DNA from 4 places in the Bradyrhizobium sp. USDA 3397 genome. Region 3 is predicted to be linked to each of the others. Evidence: predicted binding sites of a transcription regulator. Region 3 holds the regulator's gene; each other region holds the start of a gene.
The links. The regulator PhoB, encoded in region 3, activates phosphate uptake and scavenging genes when phosphate is short. The targets are predictions, from matches to a motif close to TGTCATNNANCTGTCAT.
Positions count from the first base shown of each region.

Region 1 (5,753 bases), 5.1 Mb from region 3:
GTGGTGTCGAGCGCAAGCGTCTTCTCGATTTCGTCGAGCAGCTCGAACACGTCGCGGCTCTCGCGGTCCATCTTGTTGATGAAGGTGATGATCGGAATGTCGCGCAGACGGCACACCTCGAACAGCTTTCGGGTGCGCGCCTCGATGCCCTTGGCCGCGTCGATCACCATCACGGCGGAATCGACCGCCGTCAGCGTACGATAGGTATCTTCCGAAAAGTCCTCGTGGCCCGGCGTGTCCAAGAGGTTGAAGACGAGGCCCTCGAACTCGAAGGTCATCACCGAGGTCACCACCGAGATGCCGCGCTCACGCTCGATCTTCATCCAGTCAGAACGGGTGTTGCGCCGCTCGCCCTTGGCCTTGACCTGGCCGGCGAGGTTGATGGCGCCGCCGAACAGCAGCAGCTTTTCGGTCAGCGTGGTCTTGCCGGCGTCGGGGTGAGAGATGATCGCAAAGGTCCGCCGCCTCGCCACCTCGGCGGCAAGCGGGGAACGGGCCGGCGATTCGGCTGTGGTGGCGGCGATGTCGGACATGGCGGGAGCGTGTGGCAGGGAAAACGGGCCTGATCAAGCCTCATTTGGTGATTGCGAAGGTTTCCGGCCAGCCCCATATCCCCCTTTTGGGAGGACGACCTCCCTGCCCATCAGCACACCAGCCGCGGGGACGACCCTGCCTTGAATGGAGGGTCGCCATGGCCTGGAGCATCCTGTTCGTCGCCGGTCTCCTCGAGATCACCTGGGCCATTGGCCTGAAATACACCGAGGGCTTTAGCAAGCTTGTCCCGTCCGTGGTCACGCTGGTCGCCATGGCCGGCAGTGTCATCCTGCTCGGGCTCGCGCTCAAATCACTGCCGGTCGGAACCGCCTATGCGGTCTGGACCGGCATCGGCGCGGTCGGTACGGCGACGCTCGGCATGGTTCTGTTCGGCGAGCCGGCGACGGCCTTCCGCCTCGCCAGCATCGGCCTGATCGTCGCCGGCATCATCGGACTGAAGCTCGTCACCTGACGAGCTGGACCACCCACCAGGTCAGGGCGGCCACAATGGCCGAGGCCGGGATCGTGATCACCCAGGCATAGACGATGGAGCTTGCGACGTTCCAGCGCACGGCCGAGACGCGGCGGGCGGCACCGACGCCGACGATAGCGCCGGTGATGGTGTGGGTGGTCGAGACGGGAACCCCGAGATAGGTCGCCATGAACAGGGTCACCGCGCCTCCCGTCTCGGCGCAAAAGCCTTGCATGGGGGTCAATTTCGTGATGCGCAGGCCCATGGTGCGGACGATGCGCCAGCCGCCCATCAGCGTGCCCAACGCCATCGCCGCCTGGCAGGACAGCACCACCCAGAACGGCACCGAGAAGTCGCTGCCGAGATAGCCCTGCGAATAGAGCAGCACGGCGATGATGCCCATGGTCTTCTGCGCGTCGTTGCCGCCATGGCCGAGCGAATAGAGCGACGCGGAGACGAATTGCAGGATGCGGAAGGCGCGGTCGACCGCGAACGGCGTCGAGCGTACCGAGGCCCAGGACACGATCGCAACCAGCGCCATTGCGAGCAGGAAGCCAACCAGCGGCGACAGCACGATCGCCAGCGCGGTCTTGGACAGGCCGCTCCATACCGCGGCCGAAATACCGGCCTTGGCCAAGCCGCCGCCCACGAGCCCGCCGATCAGCGCGTGCGACGACGACGATGGAATGCCGAGCGCCCAGGTCACGAGGTTCCAGACGATGGCGCCGACGAGGGCTGCGAAGATCACCTGGGCGTCGACGACCGCGGGATCGATGATGCCGGTGCCGATGGTCTGGGCGACGTGCAGCCCGAACACCAGGAAGGCGATGAAATTGAAGAACGCGGCCCAGAACACCGCGAATTGCGGCCGCAGCACGCGGGTCGAGACGATGGTCGCGATCGAATTGGCGGCGTCGTGCAGGCCGTTCAGGAAATCGAACAGCAGCGCGACGGCGATCAAGCCGACCAGGACGGGAAGACCCAACGCGGCATCCACGGCGAGGCCCTACACCTGCTCGATGACGATGCTGTTGATCTCGTTCGCAACGTCATCGAAACGGTCGGCCACCTTCTCGAGATGGTCGTAGATCTCGGCCCCGACGATGAAATCCATCGCATTGCCGTCGCGGTGCTTGAGGAACAGCTCCTTCAGGCCGATGTCGTGGAGATCGTCGACCCGGCCCTCGAGATTGCCGAGCTCCTCGGTGATCGCGGTCAGCATGGCGACGTTCTTGCCGATCTCCTGCATCAGCGGCAGCGCACGGCCGACCAGATTGGCGCATTCGATCAAGAGTCCGCCGATCTCGCGCATCGGCGGCTCGAAGCTGCGCACCTCGAACAGCATCACGGCCTTGGCCGTCTGCTGCATCTGGTCGATGGCATCGTCCAGCGACGTGATCAGGTTCTTGATGTCGCCGCGGTCGAACGGGGTGATGAAGGTGCGGCGTACCGCCGTCAGCACCTCGCGGGTGATGTTGTCGGCGTCGTTCTCGAACTGGTTGACGCGCTGGCAATAGACCGGCGTCTCCTCGCCCCCCTTAAGCATGCCCTGCAACGCGACTGCGCCCTGAATCACGGTCTGGGCATGCCGATCGAACAGGTCGAAGAACCGCTCTTCCCTGGGCAGGAACGCACGAAACCATCGCATCATGGGAATAGGCTACCGGTTGGAAAATGGTCAGGCCCGCGAGGGCTGTCATAAAACTGTCATAGACCATTTTCGATCCGCGCGCGTGTCGCCTCACGCCCGCGGAGCCGGGTCATCCACCGCTTTCATGCATCAATGAAATTGATGCAATATCAACTACTTAAAGCGAACGCCGGAGGTAATGCGCGATTTCGCCGACGACGCCGCGGCGGAAGGTGAGCACGCAGACCACGAAGATCACGCCCTGGATCACCGTCACCCACTGGCCGAAGCCCGCCAGATATTGCTGCATGGCGATGATGACGAAGGCGCCGACCACGGGACCGAAAACGGTGCCGAGCCCCCCGACCAGCGTCATCAGCACGACCTCGCCCGACATCGTCCAGTGCACGTCGGTGAGCGAAGCGTTCTGGGCCACGAACACCTTCAGCGCACCGGCAAAGCCGGCGAGCGTCCCCGACAGCACGAAGGCCAGGAACTTGTATTGGTCGGTACGGTAGCCGAGCGAGATCGCGCGCTGCTCGTTCTCGCGGATCGACTTCAGCACCTCGCCGAACGGCGAGTTGATGATGCGGAAGATCAGGAGGAAGCCGGCGAGGAAGCCGACCAGCACGACATAATACAGCACCGTCGGCTTGGACAGATCGAGCAGGCCGAACATGCGTCCCTGCGGGATGCCCTGGATGCCGTCCTCACCATGGGTGAACGGGGCCTGGAGATAGATGAAGTACAGGAGCTGCGACAGGGCCAGCGTGATCATCGAGAAATAGATGCCCTGGCGACGGATCGAGATGTAGCCGGTGACGATCGACAGCACGAACGCCGCGGCGACGCCGACGAGAATGCCGAGCTCGGGCGGCAGTGCCCAGACCTTCAGCGCATGCGCGCTGCAATAGCCGGCCGTGCCCAAGAACATCGCGTGGCCAAACGACAGCAAGCCGCCATAGCCGACCAGCAGATTGAAGGCGCAGGCGAGCAGCGCAAAGCACAGCGCCTGCATTACGAAGAAGGGGTAGACGCCCGTGAACGGCACCGCTGCGAGCAGCAGCGCCATCACAGCGAATACAATCATCTCGTCGCGCATCGCACGCGGGGTCACAGGAAGCGTGTCGTCCGTCAGGGTTGTCATCTCAGGCCGCCCTTCCCGTCAATCCCGTCGGCTTCACCAGCAGCACCAGCACCATCAGCACGAACACGACGGTGTTGGACGCCTCGGGATAGAAATACTTGGTCAGGCCCTCGATCACGCCGAGCGCGAAGCCGGTGATGATGGAGCCCATGATCGAGCCCATGCCGCCGATCACCACCACCGCGAACACGACGATGATGAGGTCGGCGCCCATCAGCGGCCGCACCTGGTTGATCGGCGCCGAGAGCACGCCGGCGAGCGCGGCAAGGCCGACGCCGAGACCGTAAGTGAGCGTGATCATGCGCGGCACGTTGATACCGAAGGCACGCACCAGCGTCGGATTTTCGGTGGCGGCGCGCAGGTAGGCGCCGAGCTGCGTCTTCTCGATCAAAAACCAGGTCGCAAGGCACACCGCCAGCGAGAACACGACGACCCAGCCGCGGTAGATCGGCAGGAACATGAAGCCGAGATTCATGCCGCCCCTGAGCTGGTCGGGAATGGCGTAAGGCAGGCCCGAGGAGCCGAAATAGTTCTGGAACACGCCCTGCACGATCAGCGCGATGCCGAAGGTCAGGAGCAGGCCGTAGAGATGATCGAGCCCGGTCAGCCATTGCAGCATGGTCCGCTCCAGGATCATGCCGAAGATGCCGACGATGATCGGCGCCAGCAGCAGCGCCCACCAATAGTTGATGCCGCCGAGGTTCAGCAGGAAATAGGCGACGAAAGCGCCCATCATGTAGAGCGCGCCATGGGCGAAATTGATGATGTTGAGCATGCCGAAGATGACGGCAAGCCCGAGACTGAGCAGCGCGTAGAACGAGCCGTTGATCAGTCCCACCAGTAGCTGAGCGTAGAGAGCCTGCATCGATCCCGCACCCGGTCCCTTCTATTCCTCAACAACAGGCCGGCACCGCTGCGCGCCGGCCTGTAGCGTTCACGTTACTTCTTCACCAGCGGACAGGCGCTTTCCGACAGCGGCCGGAAGGCCAGGTCGCCGGGGGTCGTGCCGATCAGCTTGTAATAGTCCCAGGGGCCCTTGGATTCCTCGGGCTTCTTGACCTCGAACAGATAGGCCGGATGCAGCTTGCGACCGTCCGCACGGATCGTTCCCTTGCCGAACAACGCATCGTCGGTCGGCATCTCCTTCATCTTGGCGACCACCTTGGCCCCGTCATGCGGATTGCCGCCCATCGCCTCCAGCGCCTTGAAATAGTGCAGCAGGCCCGAATAGACGCCGGCCTGCACCATCGAAGGCATCGCCTTGTTCTTCATGCGCTCGGAAAAGCGTTTGGAGAAGGCGCGCGTGCCGTCGTTCATGTCCCAATAGAAGGTCTCGGTGAAGTTCAAGCCCTGCGCCACCTTCAGACCAAGCGAGTGCACGTCGGTGATGAAGAGCAGCAGGCCCGCAAGCTTCTGGCCGCCCGAGACGATGCCGAACTCGGACGCCTGCTTGATGGTGTTGGTGGTGTCGCCGCCGGCATTCGCCATGCCGATGATCTTGGCTTTGGAGGCCTGCGCCTGAAGCAGGAACGACGAGAAGTCAGCGGTATTCAGGGGATGCTTGACGTTGCCGATCACCTTGCCGCCCGACTTCACCACGACCGCGGCGGTGTCGCGCTCGAGGGCATGGCCAAAGGCGTAGTCTGCGGTGAGAAAATACCAAGTGTCGCCGCCCGCCTTCACCAGCGCCTGCCCGGTACTGTTGGCCAGCATATAGGTATCATAGACCCAGTGGACCGTATTCGGCGAGCATTGCGCGTTGGTGAGATCCGACGTCGCCGCACCTGTGTTGATCAGGATGGAATTCTTCTCTTTGACGATATTGTTCACCGCCAGCGCAACGCCGGAGTTCAGGACATCCATGAAGATGTCGACCTTCTCGACGTCGATCCATTGCCGAGCAATCGTGGAGCCGATGTCGGGCTTGTTCTGATGGTCGGCGGAGATCAGGTCGAGCTTCCAGCCCTTGG
Region 1 covers NZ_JBSSDS010000001.1:431,368-437,120, reverse strand. Annotated here, with positions in the region: gene ACVWYQ_RS02015 (peptide chain release factor 3) at 1-533, opposite strand, end outside; gene sugE (quaternary ammonium compound efflux SMR transporter SugE) at 692-1,006, shown strand; gene ACVWYQ_RS02005 (inorganic phosphate transporter) at 999-2,003, opposite strand; gene ACVWYQ_RS02000 (DUF47 domain-containing protein) at 2,013-2,657, opposite strand; gene ACVWYQ_RS01995 (branched-chain amino acid ABC transporter permease) at 2,815-3,783, opposite strand; gene ACVWYQ_RS01990 (branched-chain amino acid ABC transporter permease) at 3,785-4,648, opposite strand; gene ACVWYQ_RS01985 (ABC transporter substrate-binding protein) at 4,723-5,753, opposite strand, start outside.
Region 1: ACVWYQ_RS02000 (DUF47 domain-containing protein) is a predicted target of PhoB. The motif match lies at 2,701-2,717, and genes of this name have one in related genera.

Region 2 (5,753 bases), 1.3 Mb from region 3:
GTGGTCGACACCACCAACCTCGAAGCGTCGATCTGGACCTGGTGGCGCGAGGGCGGAAAATTCCATGCCGAGAAGACGGCGACGATTCCTCCCGAAGCCGCGCCCAAGGAGAAGCTGCCGCCGCTGCTGCAGGGATTTGGCGCCGTGCCGCCGCTGGTGACGGACATCGACCTGTCAATGGACGATCGGTTTCTCTATGTCTCGTGCTGGGGGACGGGTGAGATGCGCCAGTACGACGTCAGCGATCCCAGAAAGCCGAAGCTTGCGGGCTCGGTCCACATCGGCGGCATCGCGCGGCGCACGCCCCATCCGAACGGAAAGGCCTTTGCGGCGGGCCCGCAGATGGTCGAGATCAGCCGCGACGGCCGGCGCGTGTACTGGACCAATTCGCTCTATTCCACCTGGGACGACCAGTTCTATCCCGACGGGGTTCCGGGCGTGGAAGTCATGGCCAATGTCGGTCGTGACGGCGGCCTCGAGCTCGACAAGGACTATTTCGTGAGTTTCCCCGACGGATATCGTGCGCACCAGATCAGACTCGAGGGCGGCGATTGTTCGACGGACTCATTTTGCTACCCGTCGGTCTAGATGGGACGCAGGCGAGCCCGGCCCTTGGCTGGCTGTGGCTCGCGCTTGTTGCGAGCGGTCTCTACCACGGGATCAATCCGGGAATGGGATGGCCGCTCGCCGTTTCGGCCGGGCTCATGGACAAGAGCCCCCTCGCGCTCTTCCGCGCATTGTGGGCTCTGGCGGCCGGGCACCTCCTGGCAACACTTCTCGTGCTGCTGCCGTTCGCCTTCCTGCTCGTACTGGCCGAATGGCAGCGTCCAATCCAGATCGGTGCGAGTCTTCTCGTCATCGGCTTTGGCGTCTACCGGCTGATCGACCGGCGTCATCCGCGCGCGCTGGCACGAATTCCGCCGACGCAATTGGTGCTCTGGTCATTTGCCGTCGCCATCGCTCACGGCGCTGCCCTGATGCTCGTGCCGATCTATCTCGGGCTCTGCCAGGCCTTCGAGCTCGATGCCGGCCATCAGGCGGCGGGCGCGCTGATTGCGGCAAGTCTCGGGATGGCGGTGCTGGTGTCCCTGGTGCACGTTGCCGCCATGGTCGGTGCCGGCGGATGTCTGGCGTGGCTGGTCTACCGCCATCTGGGATTGAAGTTCGTCTCGCGAAGCTGGTTCAATCTGGATGCAGTCTGGGCGATCAGCCTCGTTCTGGTTGGCGCGGTGGCGCTCGCTTTCAATCTTGCGGCCTCGCGCTGAGGTCTACCGCACCAAAGCCCACTCGCCGATGATGCGAAACCGCGCCTTGGCATCATCCTGCCTGAACAACGCAATGCGATCGATCGCGAACATCTCGATCCCCAGCGCCACAAACCTTGTCCGCAGCATCTGAAGGATCGGCCCGCGCCGTTCCGCATCCAGCCGACCCGTCAAGGTCATGTGGAAGCGGAATTCTTCCATCACGTAAGGATAGCCCCAGCGGTCGAGATAATCCCGCTGCCGCTCGCTGAGCCTCTCCGGCTTGCGACGGGCGCGATCTTCCGTCGTCAGCGGGGCGCGAAACAGGTCGAACGCGCGAACGCAATCAGCGGCAAGCTGTTGGAGAGCCTCGACCGGCTCGGCCGGAATGACGGCAATGAAGCCGCTGATGGCATCGACCACCGGTCGGATCGCCGGGATCGGACGTGTCCTGCCCGCGAAGGCCGAGCAGGCGGCCAGCAGCTCGGCTTCGGTCTTGCCAGGCGCCAGCGCCATCGGCGCCTTCAGCGTGGCGTGAAAGCCGTATTGGCGGGGATCGGCGCTGACCTCGCGCCAGTCCGGCGCGGCCTGCAGCGCTTGTTGCGGAAACGGCAGCTCGTCTCCGGTATAGGCGTCATAGCCGAGCAGCTCGGCGCCGAAGCGGGAGAGGGCGCTGTCGCGGCCTGCGGCATAATAGATCGCGTAGCGGGGGAAACCTGTCATTGCCTCAGCATAACCAATTTACGCCGCGACGACAGCCTCGCGCGGCGTCGCCATTGCGGTGAGCAGCCGCGTCGCGTCGGTGAGATGCACGAGCCTGCCGCCTGAGATCACCGCGATCAGCCGCGGCCGCAGCTCCACGCTGTCGTCGACGAGGAGAATGTCGGCGCGGCGTCCCTCCGCGAGCAGGCCGCGATCGGTGAGGCCGGTTGCCCGCGCCGGGCCGGCGGAGATTAGATCCCAGGCCTGAGCCAGCGGCACCACGCCATCGGCGGCCAGGCGGAACGCGGCGAGCAGCTGCGCGGGATAGTAATAGTCCGACGCCAGCACCGAGCAGAGCCCCTTTGCGATCATGTCGGAGGCCCTGGTCCAGCCGGTGTGGCTGCCGCCGCGCACGACGTTCGGCGCGCCGTAGACGATGGCATCGCCGTGGCTGGCCGCAGCCTGCGCCGTCTCCTCGTTGATCGGAAATTCCGCGATCAAGGCGCCGAGCTCGCGAAAGTCCCGGCGCATCGCCGGGCTCGAATCGTCGTGCGAGAGCATCCTCACCTTGGCGGTGCGGGCCGCGGCGGCCAGGCGTGACACCGAGGCGGGCACCTCGTCGGCGCGCGAGACCACGCGCTTGACCAGCCGGTCGAATTCTTCACTCGACAGCCCGGTGCGCTCCACCATGCGGTTGCGTTTGCGCGGCTTGGCCATGTCGGCGACGGTGCCGTCCATGTGGTCGTTGAATGCGAGCAGGTCGACGCGGCCCTCGGCCAGCCACCGTGCGATCTCGGCTTCGGCATCGAGATTGTAGGTCTCGTGCCGCAGGTGGAAGCGGGTGTCGGCGGCGAATTGCGGACGCTGCCGCTCGATCGCCTCCATCAGGCCGCGTGCATTGTCGGCGCTGCGCAGGCCCGGCTCCCACGAGCAGGTCGTGGCGTGAAACACGGTGGTGATGCCGTTGCTGATCGCCTGGCGGTCGCTGTCGGCGAGCGCAACGTCGATCGGAAAGTCGACGCCGGCGCGCGGCATCATCTGGCGCTCGAAGGCATCGCCATGCAGATCGACGATGCCGGGCAGCACCAGCAGGTCACGGGCATCCAGCGCCAGCCCCGCCCGGCCGCGAGAGGCGTCGACCTTTGCAATGTCTGTTCCGGAGACGAGAAGAGATGTTTCGGCGAGCTCGGCGCCGATCAGGGCCCGGCCGCCTTCGATGAATATGTCTGTCACGCGACCGCGCTTCGTTTGCTGGCAGGAGAATTGGCGAGTGAGCTCGCTTTTGCTTCGTATGCCGAGAGGAAATCTTCAATCCCGAGCTTGCGGAAATTGGGCAGCGCCTCGCGCAACTTGTCGTGATCCCAGTCCCACCAGGCAAGCCTTGCGAGCCGTCCGGCGATCTCCTCCGAGAACCGCCGCCGCACGATGCGGGCCGGATTGCCGGCGACGATGCTGTAGGCCGGCACGTCCTTGGTGACGATGGCGCCGGCGGCGATCACCGCGCCGGTGCCGATGTTGCGGCCCGGCAGCACGATCGCGCCATGGCCGATCCAGACGTCATGGCCGATATGAACGTGATGCTGCCGGCGCCACTCGAAGAACTCGAGATCGTCGCTCTCACCCTCGAAATAGGCGCTGGATCGGTAAGTGAAATGCGCCTGAGTGGCGCGATGCATTGGATGGTTGCCGGGATTGATGCGGGTCATCGCCGCGATCGAGCAGAATTTGCCGATGGTGGTGTAGGTGATCTGCGCATCGTTCACGACATAGGAATAATCGCCCATCGCCACTTCATGCAGGATCGTGCGCGCGCCGACTTCGGTGTAGGCGCCGAGCCTGGTCTCATGCAGCTTGGCCGAGGGATCGACGGTCGGCTGAACCGAAAGAGCTTTGGCGGCCATGTTGCATCCGAAGTGCGAGGGCGGGCGTCTCTCTTCGAGCGCCCGGATGACGATGTCATGACAAACAGATGACAGGGGATGATGTGCGTAGGATGGCCGCACTGCAGCAGCGCTGTCACACAAGTGTTAAGCGCCGGCGTTAGCGGTTGGCTCCAGCTACTCTGGAGCTCCTGTATGCTGGTGGTTGAAGGCCTGACGTGTCGCTTCGGCGCGAAAGCCGCGGTGGACGATGCTTCGTTTCAAGTTTCCCCGGGCGGCTTCGTCGGGGTGATCGGGCGATCCGGCGCCGGCAAGTCGACACTGCTGCGGTCCATCAACCGGCTGGTGACGCCGAGCGGAGGACGCGTCCTGTTCGACGGCGTCGACGTCACCTCGCTGCGCGGCAGGGAGTTGCGGCAGTGGCGCGCCCGCTCGGCGATGATCTTCCAGCAGTTCAACCTCGTCGGCCGGCTCGACGTCCTCACCAATGTGCTGATGGGGCGGCTGTCGACGGTGCCGACATGGCGGTCGCTGCTGCAGCTTTGGCCCGAAGAAGACAAGGCCGTCGCGATGTCGGCGCTTGAGCAGTTCGACATGGCTGCCATCGCGGCCCAGCGCGCCGACCACCTCTCGGGCGGTCAGCAGCAACGCGTGGCGATCGCGCGGGCGCTGGTTCAGCAGCCCGACATCATCCTTGCCGACGAGCCGATCGCCTCGCTCGATCCCCGCAACACCAAGATCGTGATGGATGCGCTTCTGCGCATCAACAAGCATTTCGGTATCACGGTGCTCTGCAACCTGCATTCGCTCGATCTCGCCCGCAGCTATTGCGACCGCCTGATCGGGATGGCCGCGGGGCGGGTCGTGTTCGACGGCGCGCCGGCGGCCTTGACCGACCATATCGCGCGCGAGCTGTACGATCTCGAGGCGAATGAAGTCATGGATGTTGCGCCCCGGGATGCATCGGTCGGCACGGCAGTTCCTGCCTTCGGCACGGTTGCCGCGGCCTGATTGCCGCTTCAAATCGAGCCCAGCGTAGAGCCGGAGCTCGACAGTTGCATAACCTTGAAATGGGAGACGTCATGATAGACCGTCGTACGATCGTTGCCGCTGCGGCGGCCCTGGCATTTTCAGTTTCGGCCGCTGCGGCGCAGGACTGGAAGGCAAAATATCCTGAGCTGATCTTCGCAAAAGTTCCCGACGAGAATGCCTCCGGCACCACTAACCGCTGGACGCCTCTGACGGAGTACCTGTCCCGCGAGCTTGGAACCAAGGTCACGCTGCGGATTGCCAATGACTACGCCGCAGTGATCGAAGGTCAGCGTGCAGGAAACATTCACATCGCGATGTACGGCCCGGCGTCCTACGCGCGTGCCTACATCGTTGGCGCGAAGGTCGAACCGTTCGCTATCGAGGTGAACGGCGACGGCACCAAGGGCTATTACTCGGTTCTCTATGTCAAGAGCGATTCGAGCTACAAGGACATCAAGGACCTGCAAGGCAAGAACCTCTGCCTCGTTGATCCCAATTCGACTTCCGGCAACAACGTGCCGCGTTTCGCGATGAACAAGATGGGCATCGACCCGGAAAAGTTCTTCGCCAAGGTGGTCTACTCGGGGAGCCACGAAAACGCAGTGATCGGGCTTTCGCAGGGCACCTGCGACGCGGCGTTCAACTGGTGGAACGATGAGAAGGAATCGAACCTGCTCCGGATGGAACGGAAGGGCATGGCGAAGGCCGCGGATTTCAAGATCATCATGAAGTCCGAGCAGATTGTGAACTCGCCGATGGCCTATCTCGGCAGCCTGCCTGACGACCTCAAGGCGGCGATCAAGAAAGCCGTGCTGGAAATTGCGGTGAAGGACAAGGCCGCTTTCGACAAGATCTACGAGGGGAAGCAATTGCCCTACGTCGAGGTCGACCACAA
Region 2 covers NZ_JBSSDS010000001.1:4,243,613-4,249,365, reverse strand. Annotated here, with positions in the region: gene ACVWYQ_RS19615 (selenium-binding protein SBP56-related protein) at 1-588, shown strand, start outside; gene ACVWYQ_RS19610 (hypothetical protein) at 672-1,265, shown strand; gene ACVWYQ_RS19605 (DUF1045 domain-containing protein) at 1,269-1,967, opposite strand; gene ACVWYQ_RS19600 (alpha-D-ribose 1-methylphosphonate 5-triphosphate diphosphatase) at 1,986-3,179, opposite strand; gene ACVWYQ_RS19595 (LbetaH domain-containing protein) at 3,176-3,847, opposite strand; gene phnC (phosphonate ABC transporter ATP-binding protein) at 4,022-4,837, shown strand; gene phnD (phosphonate ABC transporter substrate-binding protein) at 4,909-5,753, shown strand, end outside.
Region 2: phnC (phosphonate ABC transporter ATP-binding protein) is a predicted target of PhoB. The motif match lies at 3,905-3,921, and genes of this name have one in related genera.

Region 3 (5,753 bases):
TGAGGTGCAGAACGAACGCCACCCTCGCCCTGGATCGGCTCGATGAGAATGCCGGCGGTGTGCGGACCGATCGCTTTCTTCACAGCCTCCAGATCACCATGCGGCACCTGGTCGAAGCCATCCATCGGCGGGCCGAAGCCCTCGAGATATTTCGCAGAGCCGGTGGCGGCGAGCGTCGCCAGCGTGCGGCCATGGAAGGCACCCTCGAAGGTGATCATGCGGTAACGCTCCGGATGCCCCTTGGAGAAGTGATGGTGACGCACCAGCTTGATCACGCCTTCCAGCGCCTCGGCGCCGGAATTGCAGAAGAACACGAAGTCCGCAAAGCTCTCATTGCAGAGGCGGCTTGCGAGCTTCTCGCCGTCAGGGCTCTGGAACAGGTTCGACATGTGCCAGAGCTTGGTCGCCTGCTCCTGCAACGCCTTGACCAGCGCGGGATGGACATGGCCGAGCGCATTCACCGCGACGCCCGAGGTGAAATCGAGATAGCGATCGCCGTTGGTCGCGATCAGCCAGCAGCCTTCGCCGCGCTCGAAACCGAGGTCGGCCCTGGCGAAAACGGGGAGCAAATGCGGCGCTGCGCTGTTAGTCATGACGTCACTTGAATGTTGCGGACGGTGTGAGGGCATGCATTGCGCGACGCACCATCGACCGGCCCCGGAAAACGAAACGTGCCGCCTTTTAAGGGCGGCACGTGGCACTATCTTATGCCTGGCAAGACGGGTGTCAATGCCGCCCGGAAAGCCTCGCGAAACGCTGATTCCGTAGTCTTGCGGTGCCGATTTTGCGGGTTTTTCACCACGGAACATGTGGAAGCGAGTCGGCGGACTCTTGCGCGGGAGTCACGCCATATTGTAGCGTTTGGACTGTCAGATACGACATCTCGTGCAGCAGTTCTGATCCCAGAAGTCCTCATGTACCGGCGTAAACGTTCGGGCGTCTTGAGCGCGCCCGGCGAGCCTTAAGGGATTCTGACGGCACGGGTTTTTCAAGGCTAAAGCATTCGCTGCGAAGGCCCCAGGATGGCAGGCGCGCAGCGAGGGAAAGGGTGCAATGACGGTTTTGACCTGGTCCGATGATCGCGTCGAGCAGCTGAAGAAGCTCTGGGAGGCCGGACTTTCGGCCAGCCAGATCGCGGCGGAGCTCGGCAATGTGACCCGCAATGCCGTGATCGGCAAGGTGCACCGGCTCGGCCTGTCCGGCCGCGCCAAGAGCCCTTCATCGGCAGCGCCGCGGCCGCGCAAGGCACGGCCCGCGCAGCACATGATGCGGGTGACCCGCCCCGTCGCGCGCGGCAACACCGCGCTGGCGCAGGCCTTCGAGGTCGAGTTGGAAGCCGAGCCGGTTACCTACGACAACGTGGTGCCGATGAGCCAGCGGCTGTCGCTGCTGGAATTGAACGAGGCGACCTGCCACTGGCCGGTCGGCGATCCATCGAGCCCGGATTTCTTCTTCTGCGGCGGCAAGGCGCTCTCAGGCCTGCCCTACTGCGCCCAGCATTCGCGCGTGGCCTATCAGCCCGCAGCGGACCGCCGTCGCGCAGCACCGAAGCCGGGCACGCGGTGAGCTCGCGATTTCATTGATTGCCAGGACAGCAGCCGTCACACGATGACGGCTCCAATTATTCGGTGTCATCCCCGCCTAGTGCGCGATTGCGCACGGGGAGCGGGGATCCATAACCACAGGGCGCGGTGATTGCGCGAGATGGTTACTGCGAGTCTTCGCCAGACCACGTACTATCGTTGATCGCGGCGAGCGCGAGCGCTCGCGCTGAGATCCCGGGCTCGCGCTGCGCGCGCCCCGGGATGACGGTCGAGATCGGCGCCGCAGTTCGCCAAACCAGCTGTCGCTGGCGCTTTATGTCTGCTCAGCCTTCGCAAAGCGATCGTCCAGCGCGTAGCCGGCGCCGCGGACGGTGCGGATCGGGTCCTGCTCGCGGCCGAGATTGAGCAGCTTGCGCAGGCGGCCGATATGGACGTCGACGGTGCGCTCGTCGATGTAAATGTCGCGGCCCCAGACGCTGTCGAGCAGCTGCTCGCGCGAGAACACGCGGCCGGGATGCTCCAGGAAGAACTCCAGCAGGCGATATTCGGTCGGGCCGAGATCGATCGGCCGGCCTGAGCGCGCCACGCGGCGCTTGTCGCGGTCGAGCTCGATATCGCCATAGGCGAGCACGGTGGCGAGGCGCTCGGGACTCGCACGCCTGAGCAGACCCTTCACGCGCGCAAGCAGCTCCGGCACCGAGAACGGCTTGACGATGTAATCATCCGCGCCGGTCGCAAGCCCGCGCACCCGCTCGCTCTCCTCGCCGCGCGCGGTGAGCATGATGATCGGCAGCTGCTTGGTCTCGGGGCGGGTCCGAAGCCGCCGGCACAGCTCGATGCCCGACAGGCCCGGCAGCATCCAGTCGAGCACGATCAGATCGGGAATGTGCTCCTTGAGGCGGGTGTCGGCGTCATCGCCGCGCATCACCGTCTCGACGTCATAGCCGTCGCCTTCGAGGTTGTAGCGAAGAAGCTCGGTGAGAGCTTCCTCGTCCTCAACCACCATAATGCGTGCGCCCATGTTGTCGTCGCTCCTTAAGTCGTCAGGTGTTCGGCACCGTCGTGGCGAAGGTCGTCATGTCGCCCTTCGGCCGCTTGTCGGTGATCGCCTGGCCCTCGATCATGTAGAACACGGTCTCGGCGATGTTGGTGGCGTGATCGCCGATCCGCTCGATGTTCTTGGCACAGAACATCAGGTGGATGCAGAACGAGATGTTGCGCGGATCCTCCATCATGTAGGTGAGGAGCTCGCGGAACAGCGAGGTGCAGATGGCGTCGACTTCCTCGTCGCCCTTCCACACTGCCATCGCCGCCGGCAGGTCGTGCGCGGCATAGGCGTCCAGCACCGACTTGACCTGCTGCTGCACGAGGTCGGTCATGTGCTCCAGGCCGCGGAACAGCTTGAGCGGATGGAAATCCGTCTCCAGCGCCGCGACGCGCTTGCCCATGTTCTTGGCGAGATCGCCGATGCGCTCGAGATCGGTCGCAACGCGCATGGCGCCGACGATCTCGCGCAGGTCGACGGCCATCGGCTGGCGGCGGGCGATGGTGAGAACGGCGCGCTCCTCGATGCGCTTCTGCAGCGCGTCGAGCTCGGCGTCGGTCGTGACGACGCGCTGGCCGAGCGCGACGTCGCGGCGGATCAGCGCGTCGACGGAATCGACGATCATGCGTTCGGCGATGCCGCCCATCTCGGCGACCAGGCGGGTGAGCTCCTGAAGATCGCTGTCGAAGGCCTTTACGGTATGTTCAGAACCCATGTTCCGTCTCCTCAGCCGAACCGGCCGGTGATGTAATCCTGCGTGCGCCGATCGCTCGGCGACGTGAAGATCTTGCTGGTGTCATCGAACTCGATCAACTCGCCGAGATACATGAAGGCGGTCTTGTCGGAGACGCGCGCCGCCTGCTGCATGTTGTGGGTCACGATCGCGATCGTGTAGTTCTCGGACAATTCCTGGATCAGCTCTTCGACCTTGGCGGTCGAGATCGGGTCGAGCGCCGAGCAAGGCTCGTCGAACAAGATCACCTCGGGCCGCACCGCGACGGTGCGGGCGATGCAGAGGCGCTGCTGCTGGCCGCCGGAGAGCGACAGGCCGGAGGCATTGAGCTTGTCCTTGACCTCGTTCCACAGCGCGCCGCCGCGCAGCGCCTTCTCGACGCGGCCGTCCATCTCGGACTTGGAGATCTTCTCGTAGAGACGAATGCCGAAGGCGATGTTCTCGTAGATCGTCATCGGGAACGGCGTCGGCTTCTGGAACACCATGCCGACCCGGGCACGGAGCAGGTTGAGGTCGAGCTTGGGGTCGAGGATGTTGGTATGGTCGAGCAACAGCTGACCGTCTGCGCGCTGGCCCGGATAGAGGTCGTACATCCGGTTGAAGATGCGCAGCAGGGTGGACTTGCCGCAGCCGGACGGGCCGATGAACGCCGTGACGCGGTTGGTGCCGAGCGCCAGGTTGATGTTCTTCAGCGCGTGGTGATCACCGTAGTAGAAGTTGAGGTTGCGCGCGGTGACCTTGGCGGGCGCCTCGGGCAACGGCTGCGAACCGGGATGAACGGTCGGTGCGCTGACGGAAACAGACATTTCACTCATTTTGCAGTCCTCTCGGCGCCAAGGATGCGCGCGCCAATGTTAAGGGCAAGCACGGTCAGGGTGATCAGCAGCGCGCCGCTCCAGGCGAGTTGCTTCCAATATTCGTAGGGGCTCTGCACGAAGTTGTTGATGGTGACAGGCAGGTTCGCCATCGTCTTGTCCAGGCCGAGGCTGAAGAACTGGTTCGACAGCGCCGTGAACAACAGCGGCGCGGTCTCGCCGGCGACCCGGGCGGTGGCGAGCAGCACGCCGGTGATGAGGCCGGCGCGCGCCGCACGGTACGCGATTCGCCTGATCACCAGCGAGCGCGGCAGGCCGAGCGCGCTGGCAGCTTCGCGCAACGGATTCGGCACCAGCAGCAGCATGTCCTCCGTGGTGCGCACGACGACCGGGATCACGATGACGGCAAGCGCCAGCGCGCCCGCAATCGCCGAGAAGCCGCGCATCGGCACCACCACCGCGCCATAGATGAAGAGGCCGATGATGATCGAGGGTGCCGACAAGAGAATGTCGTTGATGAAGCGGATCACCGAGGTCAGCTTGTCGTTGCGGCCGTACTCGGCGAGATAGGTGCCGGCGAACAGGCCGAGCGGCGCGCCGATGCCGACGCCGATCACGGTCATGATCAGCGAGCCGACGATGGCGTTGCGCAGGCCGCCCTCGTTCGATCCGGGCGGCGGCGTGTCAGCTGTGAAGACCTGGAGGTTGAGCCCGGCCAGGCCGTTGTAGAGCAGCGTGACCAGGATCAGCGCGAGCCAGGTGACGCCGAAGGCGGCGGCGGCGATGCAGAGGCCGCGGATGACGATGTCCCAGCGGCGGCGGCGTGAATAGATCGGGTTCATGGCTTCACTTCCCGGCCTTGGTTTCGAGGCGCAGCAGCATCAAACGGGCGGCCGCGAGCACGAAGAACGTCAGCACGAACAGCAGGAGGCCGAGCAGGATCAGGCCGGACTGGTGCAGGCCGTCGCTCTCGGCGAACTCGGATGCGATCGCCGCCGAGATGGTCGTGCCCGGCGCGAAGATCGACGAGGAGATCCGGAACGAGTTGCCGATGATGAAGGTCACCGCCATGGTCTCGCCGAGCGCCCGGCCCAGCGCCAGCATGACGCCGCCGATGATGCCGACGCGGGTGTAGGGGATCACCACGCTGCGGACGACCTCCCAGGTGGTGCAGCCGACGCCGTAGGCGGCTTCCTTCAGCACCGGCGGCACCGTCTTGAACACGTCGACCGAAATCGAGGTGATGAAGGGCAGCACCATGATGGCGAGGATCAGCGCGGCGTTGAACAGGCTGAGATAGGACGGGGGCCCTGCGAAGATCGCGCCCAGCACGGGGACGCCGTCGAACACCCTGATCATGAAGGGCTGGAAGGTGTTGGCCAGGAAGGGGCCGAGCACGAAGAAGCCCCACATGCCGTAGATGATCGAGGGAATGCCGGCGAGCAGCTCGACCGCCATGCCGATCGGGCGGCGCAGCCATTGCGGGCAGAGCTCGGTGAGGAAGATCGCAATGCCGAGACCGACGGGAATGGCGATCAGCATCGCGATGAAGGAGGTGACGAGCGTGCCGTAGATTGGCCCGAGCGCGCCGAGCACCGGCGGATCGGCCGAGGGCG
Region 3 covers NZ_JBSSDS010000001.1:5,530,818-5,536,570, reverse strand. Annotated here, with positions in the region: gene ACVWYQ_RS25520 (acetylornithine transaminase) at 1-593, opposite strand, end outside; gene ACVWYQ_RS25515 (GcrA family cell cycle regulator) at 1,054-1,566, shown strand; gene phoB (phosphate regulon transcriptional regulator PhoB) at 1,858-2,565, opposite strand; gene phoU (phosphate signaling complex protein PhoU) at 2,588-3,304, opposite strand; gene pstB (phosphate ABC transporter ATP-binding protein PstB) at 3,316-4,137, opposite strand; gene pstA (phosphate ABC transporter permease PstA) at 4,134-4,979, opposite strand; gene pstC (phosphate ABC transporter permease subunit PstC) at 4,984-5,753, opposite strand, start outside.

Region 4 (5,753 bases), 800 kb from region 3:
GAAGCGCAGTGATCGCGGCCGGTTTCCCGCAGGTCGGCATTGGCCTTGTCGGCGTCTCCCTCGCCTTTGGATTGAGCGTGGTCACGATGGCCTATGCGATCGGTCACATCTCGGGCTGCCATCTGAATCCGGCCGTCACGGTCGGTCTCGCCGCCGGCGGCCGCTTTCCGGCCGGCCAGATCCTGCCTTATGTGATCGCCCAGGTGGCGGGCGCGATTGTCGCCGCATCGCTGCTCTATGTTATTGCCAGCGGGGCGCCCGGCTTCGACGTCAGCAAGGGCTTCGCATCGAACGGATACGGCGCGCATTCGCCCGGCCAGTACAGCCTGATGGCCGGCTTCCTCACCGAGGTGGTGATGACCATGATGTTCCTGTTCATCATCATGGGGGCAACCCATGGCCGCGCGCCGGTGGGTTTCGCACCGCTGGCGATCGGGCTCGCGCTGGTGATGATCCACCTCGTCAGCATTCCCGTCACCAACACTTCGGTGAACCCGGCACGCAGCACCGGCCCGGCACTGTTCGTCGGCGGCTGGGCGCTGGCGCAGCTCTGGCTGTTCTGGGTCGCGCCGCTGATCGGCGGCGCGCTCGGTGGGGTGATCTATCGCTGGCTCAGCGAGGAGCCCACCGGCATCGTTGCGGGTGTGAAGACGGCGTAAGTAATCACAATCACCCGGCGGGATTGCAGCTCTTGCTGCGATCCCGTCACTTGTCCCGGGGCGGCCTGACTTCGGTCACGTGGCCCATCTTGCGCCCGGGGCGCGGCGCGCCCTTGCCGTAGATGTGCACGGTCGCGCCCGGCACGCTCAGCCACTTTTCGTAATCGTTGATCTCGTCGCCGATCAGATTGGTCATGGTGACGACCTCGCCGTGGCGCACCGGCTTGCCGAGCGGCCAGCCGGCGATGGCACGGATGTGCTGCTCGAATTGCGAGACGGAGGCGCCGTCGAGCGTCCAGTGCCCGGAATTGTGCACGCGCGGCGCAATCTCGTTGACCAGCACCTTCGGTCCGGTGCCGCCTGCCAGCACGAACATTTCGACCGCGAGCACGCCGACGTAGTCGAGCGCGGTTGCGATTTTGCTCGCGATGCTGCGCGCCTCCTCGGCGAGCGCGTCAGGGATCGGCGCGGGCGCACGCGATATCTTCAGGATGTGGTCGCGGTGCTCGTTCTCGGTGACGTCGAAGCACTCGACCTCGCCCGTGGCCGCGCGCGCGGCGATCACGGAGATCTCGCGCTCGTAGGGCACGAAGGCCTCTAGGATCGCCGATTTGGTGGCGAGGCTGGTCCACACCTTCGCGATGTCGTCGCCCTCGCGGATGATGGCCTGGCCCTTGCCGTCATAGCCGAAGCGGCGGGTTTTCAGCACCGCTGGAAGGCCGATCCTGGCGATCGCCTCGCGCAGCGAGGAGACGGAGGTGACGTCGGCGTAGGCGGCAGTGCCGATCCCGAGCTTGGTCACGAAATCCTTCTCGGCGAGCCGGTCCTGGGTCGTCTCGAGGATCTTGCGGTTGGGCAGCACCGGGCGGCGCGCGTCCAATACCAGCGCGGCTGCCGCCGGCACGTTCTCGAATTCGTAGGTGATGACGTCGACATCATGTGCGAACAATTCGAGCGCCTCGACGTCGGCATATTCGGCGCAGGTCGCGTTCAGCACGACGTCGAAGGCCGGTGAATCGGGATCGGGCGAGAACACCTGGCAGCGCAGGCCGAGTCGCGCCGCGGCCATGGCAAGCATCCGGCCCAACTGTCCGCCGCCGAGGATTCCGATGGTGTCACCGGGCTTCAGCTTCACGTGCCTGGTGCCCATCACGCCTTGTCCTCCGGCCGCTCGGCGACCGCCTCGGTCTGGGCCTTGCGCCAGGCGGCGAGGCGATCCGACAGGGCCGGGTCGGACAATGCCAGCACGGCGGCTGCCAGCAGCGCAGCATTGATCGCGCCGGCCTTGCCGATGGCGAGGGTGCCGACCGGAATGCCCGCGGGCATCTGGACGATTGAATAGAGCGAATCGACGCCCTTGAGCGTCTTGGATTCGACGGGAACGCCAAACACCGGGAGTTCCGTCAGCGCCGCCGCCATGCCGGGCAGATGGGCCGCGCCACCGGCGCCGGCGATGATGACCTTGTAACCCGCGGCCTTGGCGCCCTTGGCGAATGTGAACAGCCGGTCGGGCGTGCGGTGGGCCGAGACGATGCGGCTGTCGGCAGCAATGCCGAGCGCGTCAAGCGTGTCGGCGGCGTGCCGCATCGTATCCCAGTCCGACTGGCTTCCCATGATGATGGCGATCGGCGCGGTCATGACGTCAATTGTGCCCAGAAAAACAGAGAGATAGGCCAGATTAATGATTCCGGCCGGCGGCTCGCAAGGCGGTGGCAAGGAGAAGGGAATCCACTATCCTGTCTTGGTGAATCCCCGCAAGCCTTCATTGAGCAGGATGCCCATGAAGAAACCGAAAAGGGCGAGCCCTGCGAAGGTCAGAAAGGGCCGGAACATCAGCGCCGCCCGACCCAAAGCCGTTTCGAGCCGCGCGGCCAAACCGGCCTTGCGCAGAGCGCCGGCTGCTGATGACGGCAAGGCGATCATCCGCGGCCTCAGGAGCAAGCTCAAGGCGGCCCTGCTGCGGATCTCGGAGCTCGAGGCGGCCGCCGATACCGATTTCCTGCTCGGGATTCCCAACCGGCGCGGTTTCGAGCGCGAGCTCGCGCGCGCCATCGCCTATATGAAGCGCTACCGCGCCAGCGGGGCGCTGATCGTGCTCGACGTCGATAGGTTGAAGCCGATCAACGATTCCTTCGGTCATGCCGCCGGCGATGAGGTGCTCAAGGCGATCGTCGCCACGTTGATGCGACAGGTCCGCGCCTCGGACGTGGTCGGCCGGCTCGGGGGCGACGAGTTCGCGCTGCTGCTCTGGAATCTCAGCGAGACCGATGCCAAGGCGAAGGCCGCGGCCCTGGAGCAGGCGATCGACGAATTGTCATTCGTTTTTCGCGGCCAGCACGTGACCGCGGGCGCCTCGGCCGGCGTCGCGCTGCTCGGTCCGCAATCCGCTGCAGGCCGCGCCCTGGAGGAGGCGGATGCCGCCATGTATGTGCGCAAGGCGAGCCGCCGGCACGAGCCGCGGATCAAGCTGGTCGGCAGCGAGCGCTAGTCTACAGGGAGGCAAGATCGTCCGGCACGTTGCCGAACTTGCGCAGCAGCGTCGCGTCGCCAAATTCGCCCGTCATGGGATCGCCGCTGCGGCTGAACGCGATTGCGCCGATATGGCCGGCGCCGCGCGCCAGCATCTCGGCGCGTCGCAGCGCCGCCGTCGAGGACTGGCACTCCTCTGCAGCGCCTGCGACGGGTGATCCGTCGTCATCAATCAAGAAGGGCATTGCAACGTAATAGGTCACATCCGACATGGCGTTGCTCCAAGGTTGAAGATTATGCGGCGCTGCTCTTGCTCCGCATCTTGCTGCGCGAGATCTCCGGAATGCAGCCGGCGGAAATCGCCGCCTGCAATTCCTCCAGCTCGGCTTCCAGATATTCGTTGGCCATGATCAGCGCCTTGATGGTGCTGCGCAGATTGCCGTCGCACATCGCGATCGCCTGATCGCAGGCCTGTTCGTAATGGCTGTTGTCGAAAAGGGCGGTTGCCGACATCTGCGTTGTCCTCGTGTGTTGTCCTTGAGCGTTCTCTGAGGTGTTGGGGCGCCCGCGAATGTTCCTATTTTGTTCTTATTGAGTCAAGCGGATTCGGAAGCGGCGGGGCGCCGCGCAAGACCGGCTCACGGTCAGGCGATGATGTCGGGGGTGATCTGGTCTTCGATGAACGCGATACGGTCGCGCAACAACAGCTTGCGCTTCTTCAGGCGCTGTAACCGCAACAGGTCGGGGGCGGGCGATTGATGCAACGCATCGATCGCCGCATCAAGATCTCGGTGTTCCTGCTGCAACCGGGTGAGCTCGGCTTCGAGCTCACGCTCATCTTCATTGGTCATGTCTGCGGTGGCCGAAAACCGATAGGCGTGAGATCTGGGCTGTGGATGCCCTGTGGAAATTATCGTCCTTGCGCCGCGTGATCGCAAGCGATCTGCGATCCCTCCTCGCCGATCTCCCGCAACATATTTCTGCAAGGGGCTGCGACGGTGCGCCGGCGCATTGATATCATGGATTTTTCCGGCGTGGTTCCCATAGTCACGCTTCGTTACATATGAACTTTCAAAAATGACGCTGCAACGACGGATACCCATCGACAGGACGAATCGGTGATGTAGACTTGGTTGTCCGGATCGAATCCTAAAGGTTCAACCCTACCGAGGAGGTTTCGAATGACAATTCAGGCACATCTCGTTGAATTGGAACGGAAGCACAAACTTCTCGAAAACGAATTGCACGAAGCTCTCGTGCACCTTTCAACAGACGACCTGCAAATTGTTGAGTTGAAGCGCCGGAAGTTGATGGTCAAGGACCAGATCGAGCGTCTGAAGCAATCTGGCGACACGCTCCACTAGTAACCCCCGTGACAGTGTAGAGTTGATCACGTCCTTCACGCAGGGATGAGAGCATTCGTGCTCATCCCTGCTGCAAGGTGTGTACCGTGCACGCGGTTGTGCGGCGCTCACTCTTGCTTGGACCCGTGGTTCTCGACGCGCACACTTATCCGCTTCTCGAAACGCTCTCGATGTCTGCGAGTTCGGCGACGTGATCGGCGATCGCGAGCGAGGACGTCAGTCCCGGCGATTCGATGCCGAACAGATTGATCAGGCCTGCAACGCCGTGATCGCGCGGGCCCTGCATCAAGAAATCCTGCGTGGCCACGGCCGGAGGCACGATCTTCGGGCGGATGCCCGAATAGCTCGGCATCAGCGCGCCGTCAGGCAGCGTCGGCCAGTATTTGCGGATCGCGGGATAGAAGCGCTCGGCGCGTGACGGATCGACCTCGTAGTCGATCGTCTCGATCCATTCGACGTCAGGCCCGAAGCGCGCCTGTCCTGCCATGTCCAGCGTCAGGTGCACGCCCAGGCCGCCGGGCTCTGGCACCGGATAGATCAGGCGCGAGAACGGCGCCCTGGCGTTGCAGCTGAAGTAGTTTCCCTTGGCGAGATAGGCCGGCGGAATCCGGTCCAGCGGCATGCCGTCGATGCAGCGCGCCACATGCGTCGCCGACAGCCCCGCGGCGTTGACGAGGAGGCTGCATTGCAGCGTCATCGGTGCCTCGCCGCCGGCATCGATCTCGATGAGGCCGGCCGCCGCCTTGGCACGGATCAGCGGGGTGTGAAACGCGAAAGCTGCGCCGGCGTCCTCGGCTTCGCCGCGCAGCGAGAGCATGTAGGCGTGGCTGTCGATGATGCCCGTCGACGGTGACAGCAGCGCGGCGTCGCAGGCGAGCGCCGGCTCCAGCGCGCGTGCGGCCTCGCCCGAGAGCAGCTGCATGTCGAGCACGCCGTTGGCCTCGGCGTGCGCCTTGATCGATTGGAGCTTCTCGGTCTCCTTCGGGCTGGTCGCGACGATCAGCTTGCCGCAATTCTTGTGCGGGATGCCGCGCTCGGCGCAGTAGCGGTACAGCGCGTGCTTGCCTGCCACGCACATGCGCGCCATCCAGCTCCCGGCCCGGTAGTAGATGCCGGCATGGATCACCTCGCTGTTGCGCGAGGAGGTGACGGTGCCGATCGCCTCGGCTTCCTCGAGCACGATCACCTCGCGCCCGGCCTGGGCGAGCTTCCGGGCCACCGCGAGCCCGACCACGCCGGCTCCGATGACGACGCAATCGAC
Region 4 covers NZ_JBSSDS010000001.1:6,333,218-6,338,970, forward strand. Annotated here, with positions in the region: gene aqpZ (aquaporin Z) at 1-659, shown strand, start outside; gene ACVWYQ_RS29305 (5-(carboxyamino)imidazole ribonucleotide synthase) at 706-1,809, opposite strand; gene purE (5-(carboxyamino)imidazole ribonucleotide mutase) at 1,809-2,297, opposite strand; gene ACVWYQ_RS29315 (GGDEF domain-containing protein) at 2,440-3,147, shown strand; gene ACVWYQ_RS29320 (hypothetical protein) at 3,149-3,400, opposite strand; gene ACVWYQ_RS29325 (hypothetical protein) at 3,423-3,641, opposite strand; gene ACVWYQ_RS29330 (YdcH family protein) at 3,773-3,979, opposite strand; gene ACVWYQ_RS29335 (YdcH family protein) at 4,310-4,492, shown strand; gene ACVWYQ_RS29340 (NAD(P)/FAD-dependent oxidoreductase) at 4,638-5,753, opposite strand, start outside.
Region 4: ACVWYQ_RS29335 (YdcH family protein) is a predicted target of PhoB. The motif match lies at 4,206-4,222, and genes of this name have one in related genera.